Regions from separate parts of the Kineosporia sp. NBRC 101731 genome, predicted to be linked through region 3. Evidence: riboswitches for the same ligand, from Rfam matches in the RefSeq annotation. Region 3 holds a riboswitch; each other region holds the start of a gene.
What was found. A riboswitch is a leader RNA that binds a small molecule or an ion and turns the genes downstream of it on or off. The one in region 3 is predicted to bind cobalamin.
Positions count from the first base shown of each region.

Region 1: another riboswitch for cobalamin. It lies ahead of metE (5-methyltetrahydropteroyltriglutamate--homocysteine S-methyltransferase); the one in region 3 lies ahead of nrdH (glutaredoxin-like protein NrdH).
Region 2: another riboswitch for cobalamin. It lies ahead of cobN (cobaltochelatase subunit CobN); the one in region 3 lies ahead of nrdH (glutaredoxin-like protein NrdH).

Region 1 is NZ_BSTC01000006.1:147,444-151,651, reverse strand. Features, by position in the region: gene fgd (glucose-6-phosphate dehydrogenase (coenzyme-F420)) at 1-710, opposite strand, end outside; gene QSK05_RS18540 (hypothetical protein) at 904-1,083, opposite strand; gene QSK05_RS18535 (hypothetical protein) at 1,228-1,371, shown strand; gene QSK05_RS18530 (PH domain-containing protein) at 1,524-2,114, opposite strand; cobalamin riboswitch at 2,238-2,450, shown strand; gene metE (5-methyltetrahydropteroyltriglutamate--homocysteine S-methyltransferase) at 2,576-4,208, shown strand, end outside.
Region 2 is NZ_BSTC01000002.1:143,798-148,005, reverse strand. Features, by position in the region: gene cobN (cobaltochelatase subunit CobN) at 1-2,019, opposite strand, end outside; cobalamin riboswitch at 2,048-2,221, opposite strand; gene QSK05_RS07860 (DEAD/DEAH box helicase) at 2,290-4,208, shown strand, end outside.
Region 3 is NZ_BSTC01000018.1:88,807-93,014, forward strand. Features, by position in the region: gene nrdE (class 1b ribonucleoside-diphosphate reductase subunit alpha) at 1-1,283, opposite strand, end outside; gene nrdI (class Ib ribonucleoside-diphosphate reductase assembly flavoprotein NrdI) at 1,280-1,687, opposite strand; gene nrdH (glutaredoxin-like protein NrdH) at 1,692-1,925, opposite strand; cobalamin riboswitch at 2,056-2,272, opposite strand; gene QSK05_RS32430 (CapA family protein) at 2,448-3,539, shown strand; gene QSK05_RS32435 (enoyl-CoA hydratase/isomerase family protein) at 3,624-4,208, opposite strand, start outside.

The DNA.
Region 1 (4,208 bases), on a different contig from region 3:
TCCTCGTCGAAGCTCAGCTTGATCTCGATGGTCTTGTCGATGGCCTCGAAAGGCCGCTGCGACGCCTCCAGCCCCTCCTTCAGGGCCGGCAGCAAGGTCTCCTCGTAGAGACCCATGCCCTTGCCCGAGGTGCAGATGTACCCGTCGCCCGCGCGCCCGGCGTACTTGGTCACACCCGGCCCGCCGCCGGCGATGTAGATCGGCACCGGCTGCTCGGGCCGGTCGTACACGGTGGCGTCGTGCAGGCGGTAGTACTCGCCCTCGAACGTCACGCGTTCTTCCGACCACAACTGCTTGATCAGGCGCACCGCCTCGCGCAGGCGGGCGAAGCGCTCGCGGGTCTCCGGGAAGTTCACCCCTACGGCCGTCTCGTTCAGGGCCTCACCGGTACCGATGCCCAGGATCGCCCGGCCCGGGGCCAGACAGCCCAGGGTGGCGAACGCCTGGGCGATCACGGCCGGGTTGTAGCGCAGGGTGGGCGTGAGCACACTCGTGCCCAGCTGGACCCGCTGCGTCCGGGCCGCCACCCAGGGCAGCCACACCAGGGCCGAGGGAGCATGCCCGTCGACGTGCCGCCACGGCTGGAAGTGGTCGGAGATCCACACCGAGTCCAGGCCCTGGTCCTCGGCCTGCACGGCGAAGTCCGCCAGCTGACCGGGAGCGAACTGCTCTGCCGATGCCTTGTAACCGAGCTTCACGCGTGACCTCACTCTTTCTGTTCAAAGAATCTTCTTCGTCAACCTAGATCGCGCCCCGGGCGCCTTCAACCCGTCGGGCCTGATGCCGATGCCACATCTCGTACGGCAATTCAGTCTGGGGGAACCTGGGGGATCCTGAGGGATCCGCACGATCGGTGACGTGGCGCCGGCGCCGGCCGGTGCGTCCGGGCAACTCGAGCACAGGTCACCGCCCGGGCAGCTCAGGGCCACCCCGGGCCACCCAGACCACCGGGCCACCGGGCCACCGGGCCACCGGGCCTATCCAGCCCATCGAGGACGTCCCGCACCGCGTGTAGACCCTCAAGGTCGATACCGGCGGATCGATCGGTGCCATCAGCAAGGAGGCCGGGACGATCTCGCGCATCATCCAGTGCGGTGGCCACCGACGTTCGCCGACAGTCCTTCATTCGTGGTCATGCAATCCCGCAGCCCCGAGGGAGGCCGGGAGATGCCCCCACTTCGCCGGGGAAGGTTTGCATGATCACGAACGGGAAGGTGCCCAACCTTCGTGGTCACCGCACTGGTCCCGCACCACGATCGCCCTCGCGATCGAGCAGAGTGCCACCATCGCGGGATGAACCGCAGCGTCACCGAGGCCGGCACCGATGAGGTGTCGCGCAATATCCGCGCGGCGGCAATATCGGCGGGTTGACCGAGGCCATGGCCGATCAGGCCGCGGCCAATCAGCCCGCCAACAGTCAGCCCGCCAACAGTCAGCCCGCGATCAGGCCGACCCGGCCCGGATGTGCGCCCACCTCAGCGGATCAGGACCGGGTTTCCGGCGGTGATCCGTGAGGTGCGAACTCAGTCCTTGCGCCGCCACCAGGCGTCTTCGGGCTCCGTCACCGGCACCCGGGAACTACGCGTGCCCTTGGTCAGGCGCGGCTCGCCCGGGGCGAAGATCAGCTGCGAGATCTGCTGGTAGTGCAGGTCGGAGTCGGGAATGTAGTTGATGGTGCTCAGCGCCTGGTCCTGACCGGCGGACTCCATCACGAACTTGCCGTAGCCGAAGACCTGACCCGTCACCGTGCGGTCGTACCGCATGTCGGTGACCTTGCCCATCGGCATGATGTCGACCTTGCGGGTGACGATGCCGTGCACCAGCATCAGCCGCTTGTCGGTCGCCACGACCAGCTCGTACCACCACTCCCAGGCCACCAGGATCAGGCGGGAGAGCAGCAGCAGCCAGCCCACCGTCAGGATGGTCGACACCGGCTCACCGACCAGACCACCCACCACGGCCAGCAGCAGCAGACCGAGCATCGTCGTCAGGAACGGCTCGGCGAGCACCACCCAGTGCCGGCGCAGGAGGAAGACGATCTCCTCGCTCGGAACCAGATAGCGATCCAGTTCCTTGGGCACCCCCGGCCCGTACCTCTCAGAAAACCCAGCCATGTAGCGGACCATAAGTCGTTTTGACGGCTTACACACCCCTTGTTGCCATGCGGGTACATTCTGCTTCCCGCCCGGAGGGCAAGAAGGAGGGACGCGGGTGGGCACCGAACCCTGCGGCCCGCCTATAGTCGCCTGGTTGCTGGTTCGTCGTGCCCGCCAGGTACGCCGTCGTAAGAGGGAACCCGGTGCGATTCCGGGACTGCCCCGCAGCGGTGAGCGGGAACGACCGCCGTCATGAGCACTGGGCGCGAGAGCGTCCGGGAAGCGACGGCCAGTAGGTACGCCGGAAGGCGTGTGCCCGCGAGTCCGAAGACCTGCCAGTGACGCCGTGGGCCGTCGGCCCGCGGGTGACCGGTGGGCCTCGTGGGCGGGCTTCGGCGGACCTCCACCCCGATCAGGGGTGTCGCTCCGTGCTGCCTGGAGAGCCATCGGTCGTGACCGAGCTCGCGAGGAGAGAGCACGTGACCCGTACGAGATTCCCGGGCGGCCCCCTGCCCGCCACCGTCCTCGGCCATCCCCGGATCGGCCGCAACCGCGCGATGAAGAAGGCGATCGAGGCCTACTGGCGCGGTGAGCTGAGCGGCTACAACCTCGAGCGCACCGTGGTGGCGCAGCGCCGGGAGGTCTTCGAGACCCTGCAGGCCGCCGGCCTGACCGACGTCCCCTGCAACGACTTCTCGCTCTACGACCAGGTGCTCGACACCATCTGCCTGGTCGGGGCGGTGCCGGAGCGGCACCGGGCGGTGACCGACGGCCTGGAGCGCTACTTCGCGATGGCCCGGGGCACGGCCGGCGTGGCCCCGCTGGAGATGACGAAGTGGTTCGACACGAACTACCACTACCTGGTGCCGGAACTGCGCCCCGACACCACCTTCACGCTCGACCTGAGCAAGCCGCGCCGCGAGTACCAGCAGGCCCGCACGCTGGGCCTGGACGCCCGGCCGGTACTCGTGGGACCGGTGACCTTTCTGCGGCTGGCCAAGCCGGCACCCGGTGTGGACCCGGACTTCGACCCGATGTCGTTGCTCGAGGAGCTGCTGCCCGTCTACGAACAGGCCCTCACCGAGCTCGCGGCCGAGGGGGTCTCGTGGGTGCAACTGGACGAGCCGGTGCTGGCGCAGGACCAGCCGCCGACGGTGCTCGACGCCCTCGCCACCGCGATCGACCGGCTCGGCACCCTCGAGAACCGGCCGAAGCTGCTGCTGGCTACCTATTTCGGGGTGGTGCGAGAGGCGATGCCGCTGCTGCGGGACGCCCCGGTCGAGGGGATCGCACTGGATCTCACCGGCCCGGGGGCCGCGAACGTCGGGGAACTCGACGCCGTGGGTGGCCTGCCCGGCAAGCGCCTGGTGGCCGGGGTGGTGGACGGCCGCAACGTCTGGGCCGCCGACCTGCGTCGGCAGCTCGGGCTGCTGACCACGCTGTCCGGCCTGGCCGACGAGATCGTGGTCTCGTCGTCCTGCTCCCTCCTGCACGTCCCCCTCGACGTGAGCCTCGAGACCGATCTGGCGCCCGACGTCCGCAGCTGGTTCGCCTTCGCCCGCCAGAAGCTCGACGAAGTGGTGCTGCTGGCCCGCGGCATCACGGCCGGCCCGGCGACGATCGCGGACGAGCTGGACCGCAACCAGCAGGTTCTCGAGAACCGCCGGGCCTCGGCGATGACGAACGACCCCCGGGTGCGCGAGCGCGCCGCGCAGGTGTCGGCCGCCGACGCGCAACGGGCCCACCCTTACCCGGAACGGGCTGCCCGGCAGGCGGAACGGCTGAACCTGCCGGATCTGCCCACCACCACGATCGGCTCGTTCCCGCAGACCCGGGCGCTGCGCCGGGCCCGGGCCAACTGGCGTCGCGGCGAACTGTCCCGCCCGGACTACGAGCAGCGGATGCGCGCCGAGGTCGAGCACGTCATCCGCCTGCAGGAGACGCTGGGTCTGGACGTGCTGGTGCACGGTGAGCCCGAGCGCAACGACATGGTGCAGTACTTCGCCGAGCAGCTGGCGGGTTTCGTGTCCACCCGGCACGGGTGGGTGCAGTCGTACGGGACCCGCTACGTGCGTCCGCCGGTGATCGTGGGTGACGTCTCGCGCCCGGAAC
Region 2 (4,208 bases), on a different contig from region 3:
CTGGCAGAGCCAGCCGTCCAGGTGCAGGATCATGTCGTCGAACTCGGCCTCGTGCGGCCGCTGCGTCAGACCCAGGTCGTGATCGAGCTTGGCCGCGTGCATGAGCGTCCAGATCTGCGACTGGATCGCCGGGCCCTTGGCCGGGTCGAGGGCCGTGACCGAGGCGTACTCGTCGAGAAGCTGCTCCAGGCGGGCGATGTCGCCGTAGGAGTCGGCCCGGGCCATCGGCGGCACCAGGTGGTCGACCAGCGTGGCGTGGGCCCGGCGCTTGGCCTGCGTGCCCTCGCCCGGGTCGTTCACCAGGAACGGGTAGATCAGCGGCAGGTTGCCCAGTGCCGCGTCGGGCGCGCAGGACGCCGACAGCGCGAGCGTCTTGCCGGGCGTCCACTCCAGGGTGCCGTGCTTACCCAGGTGCACCACCGCATCCGCACCGAAACCGCCTTCGGAGGCAGGAAGGTTCAGCCAGTAGTAGGCGGCCAGGTAGTGGTGCGAGGGCGGCATCTCCGGGTCGTGGTAGATCGCGACCGGGTTGTCGCCGAAGCCCCGCGGCGGTTGCAGCAGCATCACCACGTTGCCCGCGATGATCGCGGCCAGCACGATGTCGCCGTCCGGGTCACCGCTCGACAGGGCCCCGCCCGGCGGGTCGACGAACATCTCGCCCGGTACCGCGCCCCAGTGCCCCTCGACCGACGCGCGCAGGTCGTCGGGCAGGGTCGCGAACCAGCGCCGGTACACCGCGGCCGGGATCCGGACCGGGTTGCGCGCCAGGTCGTCCTCGGTCAGCCAGTCCAGGTCCTGGCCGCCGGCCTCGATCAGCCCGTGCACCAGGGCGTCGCCGTCCATCGCCGCGAAACCCGGGAACGCACCTTCGCCCTCGGAAGGGCCGACGTCGTACCCCGCGTCCCTCATCGACGCCAGCAGGGCCAGTGCCGAGGCCGGGGTGTCGAGCCCCACCGCGTTACCGATGCGCGCGTGCTTGGTCGGATAGGCGGTGAGCATCAGGGCCACCCGCTTGACCGCCGGCGGAACGGCCCGCAGACGGGCGTGGGCCACTGCGATACCGGCTGCCCGCGCTGATCTTTCTGGGTCGGCGACGTACTGCGTGAGCCCGTCCGCGTCGACCTCCTTGAACGAGAACGGCACCGTGATCAGCCGGCCGTCGAACTCCGGGATCGCCACCTGGTTGGCGGCGTCCAGTGGGATCAGCCCCTCGGAGCTCTCCACCCACCGCTGACGCGAGGTCAGCGTGCTGATGGCCTGCAGGATCGGCACATCCAGCGCGGCCAGGGCGCCGATGTCCCAGGTGGAGTCGTCACCCCCGGCCGAGGCGTTGGCGGGCCGGTTGCCTCCGGCCGCGAGCACGGTCACCAGCAGGGCGTCGGCGGTGCCCAGCGTGGCCAGCAGGTCGTCGTCCGCCCCGCGCAGGGTGGCGCAGAAGATCGGCAGCGCCCGCCCGCCCGCGTCCTCGACGGCCGTGCAGAGCGCCTCGACGAACGCGGTGTTCCCGGCCACGTGGTGGGCGCGGTAATAGAGCACCGCGACGGTGGGACGGTCGCCTGTCACGGGGGGTCGCTCCAGGATTCCCCACAGCGGGGTGCCGGCCGGCGGCTCGAAACCGAATCCGGTCAGGAGCACGGTGTCGGTCAGGAACGCGTGCAGTTCGGCGAGGTTGCCCGGACCGCCCTCGACCAGGTACCCGTGGGCCTGGGTGGCCACCCCGACGGGAACGGTGGAGCGGCTCATCAGATCGGCGTCGGGCAGCGCCTCGCCGGAGAGCACGACCACCGGCACCCCCTTGGACAGCAGGGCGGCCAGGCCCTCCTCCCAGGCCCGGGTGCCGCCGAGCAGGCGCACCACGGTGACGGCCACACCGTCGAGCAGGCCGTCCAGGTCGTCCACGGACACCCGGTTCGGGTTGGCCAGCCGGTACGGAACGTTGCTGGCGCGAGCGCTGAGCAGGTCGGTGTCGGAGGTGGAGATGAGCAGAACGGGCTGCCGTTCGATGGGCACGTCGGTCACGAACGTCCTCTTCCTCGCCGTCCGCGCGGCGGGTTGCTGCGGCGTGGCACAGTCTCCTGGCTCGGCGTCCTCGTGAGGTCTCAGGCCTTCCAGCCCTGACGGGCCGTGACCATCGATCCAGAAACGTCACTCAGCGCTCACAGTGGCGCGACCGCGCCGGAATCTCACCGGCTTCCTGTCCACCACGCCGCTCGATTGTTCGGGGGTATCTGACGGTGCCACTGTGCCAGCCCGGCGCACGGCACCCAACCCCTGGCCTACCCTTGGGCGGTGTTCGTCGTCCATGCCTGGTGGTCTCCCGGCCCCGGTGATCCCGCAGACGACGGCTCTCTCCTTCTCTGGGCGGAAGATCCGCAGGTCCGCGCGGTGCCCGCCGAGCGCACCGGGCGCCGTCCCAAGGTGCGCGAGCATCCCTTCGACATTGCCGCCGACGAGCTCACGAAGACCCTCACCGACGTCTGCGGCCTGATCGCCGAGGGCTGGCAGGAGGGCACCGCCGACCTCGTGCTGCCCTCTTTCCAGCACGCCCCGGCCGGTTCGCCCGAGCTGCTCGACCTGCGCTCGGGCTGGGCGCCCGGCGCCTCCGGTCACGTCGAGGGCGAGTCGGCCCGGCTGTTTCCCGAGGTCCGGTGGCGGGTGGTCACCGTCTCGGTGCCCGCCGCCCAGGCGCCCGCGGTGCTCGACGGCCTGAAAGGGTCAATGGGGGACGCGGTGGCGCTCGGTTCCGACGTCCGTCACCTTCTCGCTCTGCTCGCCTTCTCCGAAGATCTGATCAGCAGGGGACGCGTGCTGCCGGTCGCGCTGGAGGCTCCCGACGGTCACGGGGTGGCCCGGTGGCGCCCGGTTCTCACCGGTGACGACGGGGAGTGGTTCCGGCACGCGGTCGCGACCCTGCCGCCCTCGTTCGGTGCGGCGCTGGCCTCCGGGGCGACCGGGGCGACCGGGGCGACCGGGTTCACGCCGGGCCGGTGTGCGGCCGCGGCGGTGGACGCCTTCGTCGACGTCGGGGTGCGGGCCCGGCTGCGTCCGGCCCGGGCGTCCGGCGGGCTCGGGCTGGCCGGCTGGCGGCAGGCCCTGCACGGCCCCTACCCGGCGTTCCCCGCGAACCGGCGCCAGATCGGCCAGCTGGTCACGGGTCTGGAGCAGTGGCAGGCCGAGGCGGTCTCCGGCGGTCTGGTCCGGGCCGGTTTCCGGCTGGTCGAGCCCACCGACGACGACATCACCAGCGTGCTGCGCCCGGGCGACGAGGAGCTGCGACCGGCCGACGAGGCGGCGATGTGGCGGCTCGAGTTCGGTCTGCAGGACGCCGATCAGCCCGGCCTGTTCATCCCGGCCCAGCAGATCTGGGACGCCGAGCTGACCCTGACCCGGCTGCGCCGCAACGCCCCCCGCCCGCAGGAGACGCTGCTCGCCGAACTGGGCCGGGCGCTGCGGCTCTTCCCGCCCCTGCGCGACGCCCTGCTGCAGGCCCGCCCGGCGCAGCTGCTGATGGAGACCGCCACCGCGCACCAGTTCCTGACCGAGTCCGCGGGTCTGCTGATCGGTGCGGGGTTCGGTGTGCAGCTGCCCGGCTGGTGGTCGAAACCGCAGCGCCTCGGCGCCCGGCTGCGCGCGGGCACCCCGCCCCAGCCCGGAAGGATCGAGGGCTCACCGGTCTTCCGGCAGAATGACATCGTCGAGTACGACTGGCGGCTGTCGATCGGCGACCAGCAGCTGACCGACGACGAGGTGGCCCTGCTGATCGAGTCGCAGGCCCCGCTGGTGCGGCTGCGCGGTGAGTGGATGCAGGTCGATCCCGAGAAACTGCGCAAGGCCCGGGCCTTCCTGCGCAAGCGGCGCAAGACCGGTCCGGAGACGATGTCGATCGCCGACGTGCTCTCGGTGATCGGCGCCGGCTCGGAAGGCCCGGCCGGGCTCGAGGTGACCGGGGTGGACGCGTCGGGCTGGCTGGCCGACTTCCTCGCCTCCGCGGAAGATCGCCAGTTGCAGCCCTTCACGGTTCCCGAGGGATTCGTGGGCGATTTGCGCCCGTACCAGGAGCGCGGCGTGGCCTGGCTGTCATTCCTGGAGAACCTGGGCCTGGGAGCGGTTCTCGCCGACGACATGGGCCTGGGCAAGACCGTGCAGCTGCTCGCGCTGATGGCCGCAGACGCGCCGCTCGAGGATACGGGGGACACCGGGGCAGACCT
Region 3 (4,208 bases):
CGGCCGAAGTCGGGGGAGTCCATCGCCGTGGCGATGTTCATCGAGCCCAGGTTGCACGAGATGTCGCGGCCGATGTGGTCGTACGACAGGTCGGTGTTGAACGTCGACGGGGTCGAGACCTGCAGGATCTCGGAGCACAGGTTGGAGTGGGTGATGCGGCCCTTGATCGGGTTGGCCGCGTTCGCGGTGTCCTCGAAAAGGATATACGGGTAACCCGACTCGAACTGCAGCTCGGCCAGCGTCTGGAAGAAGTCACGCGCGTTGATCTTCTTCTTGCGGATGGCGCCGTTGTCGACCATCTCGCGGTACTTCTCGCTCACGCTGATGTCCGCGAACGGCACCCCGTAGACGCGCTCCACGTCGTAGGGCGAGAACAGGTACATGTCCTCGTTCTTCTTCGCCAGCTCGAACGTGATGTCCGGGATCACGACGCCCAGCGAGAGCGTCTTGATCCGGATCTTCTCGTCCGCGTTCTCCCGCTTGGTGTCGAGGAACTGCATGATGTCGGGGTGGTGGGCGTGCAGGTACACCGCACCCGCGCCCTGACGCGCCCCGAGCTGGTTGGCGTAGGAGAAGGAGTCTTCGAGCAGCTTCATCACGGGAATGACACCGGACGACTGGTTCTCGATGTGCTTGATCGGTGCGCCGTACTCACGCACGTTCGACAGCAGCAGGGCCACGCCGCCGCCGCGCTTGCTCAGCTGCAGCGAGGAGTTGATGCCCCGGGCGATCGACTCCATGTTGTCCTCGATGCGCAGGAGGAAACACGAGACGGGCTCGCCACGCTGGGCCTTACCCAGGTTGAGGAAGGTCGGGGTGGCCGGCTGGAAGCGGCCGGTGATGATCTCGTCCACCAGCTGGAGGGCGAAGTTCTCGTCGCCGGAGGCCAGCGTGAGCGCCACCATCGAGACCCGGTCCTCGAAACGCTCCAGGTAGCGCTTGCCGTCAAACGTCTTCAGCGTGTACGAGGTGTAGTACTTGAACGCCCCGAGGAAGGTCGGGAACCGGAACTTCTTCGAATAAGCGTGCTTGTACAGCCGTTTGATGAACGCCCGGTCGTACTGGTCGAGCACCGCGCCTTCGTAGTACTTGTTCTCGACCAGGTAGTCGAGCTTCTCGTCCAGGTCGTGGAAGAAGACCGTGTTCTGGTTGACGTGCTGCAGGAAATACTGCCGCGCCGCCTCCCGGTCCTTCTCGAACTGAATCTCGCCCTGCGGACCGTAGAGATTCAGCATCGCGTTCAGGGAGTGGTAGTCCATACCCACGTCCAGAACGTCCGTCATACCGACTGTCGCTGCCAAAATCGTTCCAATCCATCTCGGACGCGTAAGACGTCCTCTGCTGTTCCCATGAGTTCGAAGGCGTACAGGTAGGGCACCTGGCACTTCGCCGCGATGATGTCACCCGCGATGCAGTAGGCCTCACCGAAATTCGTGTTGCCGGCGGCAATCACACCGCGGATGAGGGAACGGTTCCCCTCGTCGTTGAGGAACCGGACCACCTGGCGGGGAACGGCCCCGCCCTCGTTGCCCCCACCGTACGTCGGAACCACCAGAACGTACGGATCGCGCACGTGCAGGAAGGGGTCGGTGGGACGGAGGGGGATCCGTGCCGAGGCGACGTCCAGCTTCTGCACGAAGCGGTGCGTGTTGTCGGAGGCGCTGGAGAAGTAGACCAGCGAGGTCATCCGATCAGACAGTCTGCGCCACCAGCGCCTTGATCCGGTCGGGACGGTAGCCCGACCAGTGGTCGTCACCGGCGATCACCACGGGAGCCTGCATGTACCCCAGCGACATGACGTGGTCGCGGGCCGCGGGGTCCTCGGTGATGTCCACGACCTGGTACTCCAGGTCGGTCTTCGCCAGCGCCCTGTACGTCGCGTCGCATTGAACGCAGGAAGGCTTGCTGTAAACGGTGATAGTCATCTCGCACATCCCGATCTTCGAGAACTTCGTGCGCGGTGGAGAGCCCCGGGTGAACACAGACCTGCCCCAACGGGCAGCCTGAAGTCATCCGGTTCCGTCCCTCGCGGCACCTCGGACGCACGCGCCACGTAGGGCGCGCGCATTGCTGGCAGGTCTTCGGACTCGCAGGCATGCGCTGTGAGCGCACCTACTGACCGTCGCTTCCCAGGCGCGCAAGCGCGTGCCCAGTGCTGTCTGACGGTGGTCGTTCCCACTCACCGCTGCGGGGCAGTCCCGGATTCTCACCGGCTTCCCTCTGATGACGCCCTCCCTGGCTGGAAGGGCGAACCAACAACAGGCAGCACCATATGCCGTAGGTGGGGGTGCCCGCGACAACTAGATCTAGTACGCGTGTCGATGCGTTGTCCGGACAGGGGGAAATCTGGACCCCACGTGATCAAGCGGCATCAGGGCGCTACCGATGCATCTGCAGTCCCACTGAAGGGACTGATCAGGTGGGTCCGTCGTCGGGGGAGTGCAAACGTGGGCAAACGTCGTCGGGCCCGAGCGGTGCTCTGCTCAGCCCTGCTGGTCGCGGCCTGTTCGACCTCCAGCGACTACGTCTGGGCCCGAGCGGCACCCGAGCCGCTGATTCCCCGGACGCCCGTGACGACCGTGACACCGGTCCCGACGGCGTCGGCCGGAAAAGTGACGAAGAAGATGCCCGGCAGTGGACGCGTGCGGCTGGCCTTCGCCGGCGACGTCCACTTCCAGGGGTCGTCGGCGAAGGCGCTGGGCGGCGACATCGGCAGTGCCGGCCGGATCCTGCGCCGGGCCGACCTGGCTGTGGTGAACCTGGAGACCGCGATCACCACCCGCGGCCGCGCCGAGCCCAAGCAGTACACCTTCCGGGCCCCGGCCTCCGGTCTGAGGGCGCTGCGCCGGAGCGGGGTCGATGTGGTCACCGTGGCCAACAACCACGGCATGGACTACGGCCGTATCGGGCTCGACGACACCCTCAAGGCCGGGAAGCGTTCCGGGGTGCCGATGATCGGCGCCGGCCGGAACATCGACGAGGCCTTCACCCCGTACCGCCGCACGATCCACGGTGTCCGGCTGGCAGTCTTCGGGGCCACGGACGTGCTCGACAGCTTCGCCGTGAACTCCTGGAAGGCGACCGGCGAGACCTCGGGGCTCGCCTCGTCCAAAGACCCGGAACGGCTCCTGAAGGCCGTGCGTGAGGCCGCGCGCACCGACGTGGTGGTGGTCGTGCTGCACTGGGGTGTGGAGCGGCAGTCGTGCCCGACGGCGAGGCAGCGCGAGCTGGCCGATCTCCTGACGGACGCGGGTGCCAGTGTTGTGGTCGGTAGTCACGCGCACGTGCTGGAACCCGCTGTGCATCGAGGCCGTACCGCGGTGCATTACGGCCTGGGGAATTTCGTGTTCTACGCCAACGGTGGTCCGGGTGCCCGGACCGGTGTTTACGGCGTGGTGGTCGATCGCCGGGGCGTGGTCGGGACCTCCTGGCATCCGGCGAGAATTCATGGTGGACGTCCACAACTGCTGAGCGGTCGGGTCGCCGATACGGCGAGACGGGAACAGAAGGATCTGACCGTGCGCTGCGGGGTCGATTGACGATGGAGCTTGCTGGATGAACGGGGAGATTTTGCCTGATCGCGAAGGATTCTTTGTTCGTGATCAGGCAAAACCTCCCCCGGTTCAGCTACCCCTGAAGTCCGGCTTGCTCTTGGACAAGAAGGCCGTGACCGCCTCGGTATGGTCGGCGGTCAGGGCCAGACGGGCCTGAGCCTCGGCCTCACGGCGCAGCACCGTCGACAGTGAGGCCGTGCTCAGGAGGCGCTTGGTCTCGGCGAAGGCCCGGGTGGGGCCGGCCGCCAGCCTCGCGGCCAGGGCCTGGGCCCTTTCCTGGACCTCTGGTGCCGGCACCACCTGCCCGGCGATGCCCCACCTCACCGCCTGAGCCGGGGTGAACGGTTCTCCCAGCAGGAGTAGTTCTTTCGCCCTGGCCTCGCCCACCGAACGCGGCAGGGTGAGGGAGAGGCCGGTGTCGCAGGTGAATCCGATGGCGGTGAAGGCCGTGGCCAGGTGGGCGTCGTCGGCGAACACCCGCAGGTCGCAGGCCAGGGCCAGGGCCAGCCCGGCTCCCACGCAGGTGCCCTCCACCGCCGCGATCACCGGCTTGGGCATGGTGACCAGGGCCGTCACGATCGGGGCGTAATCGGCCTCCACCGTGTCGGTGGCGTGCGCCGGGTCGGCCTGCAGCAGGGCGGCGTGCTCGGCCAG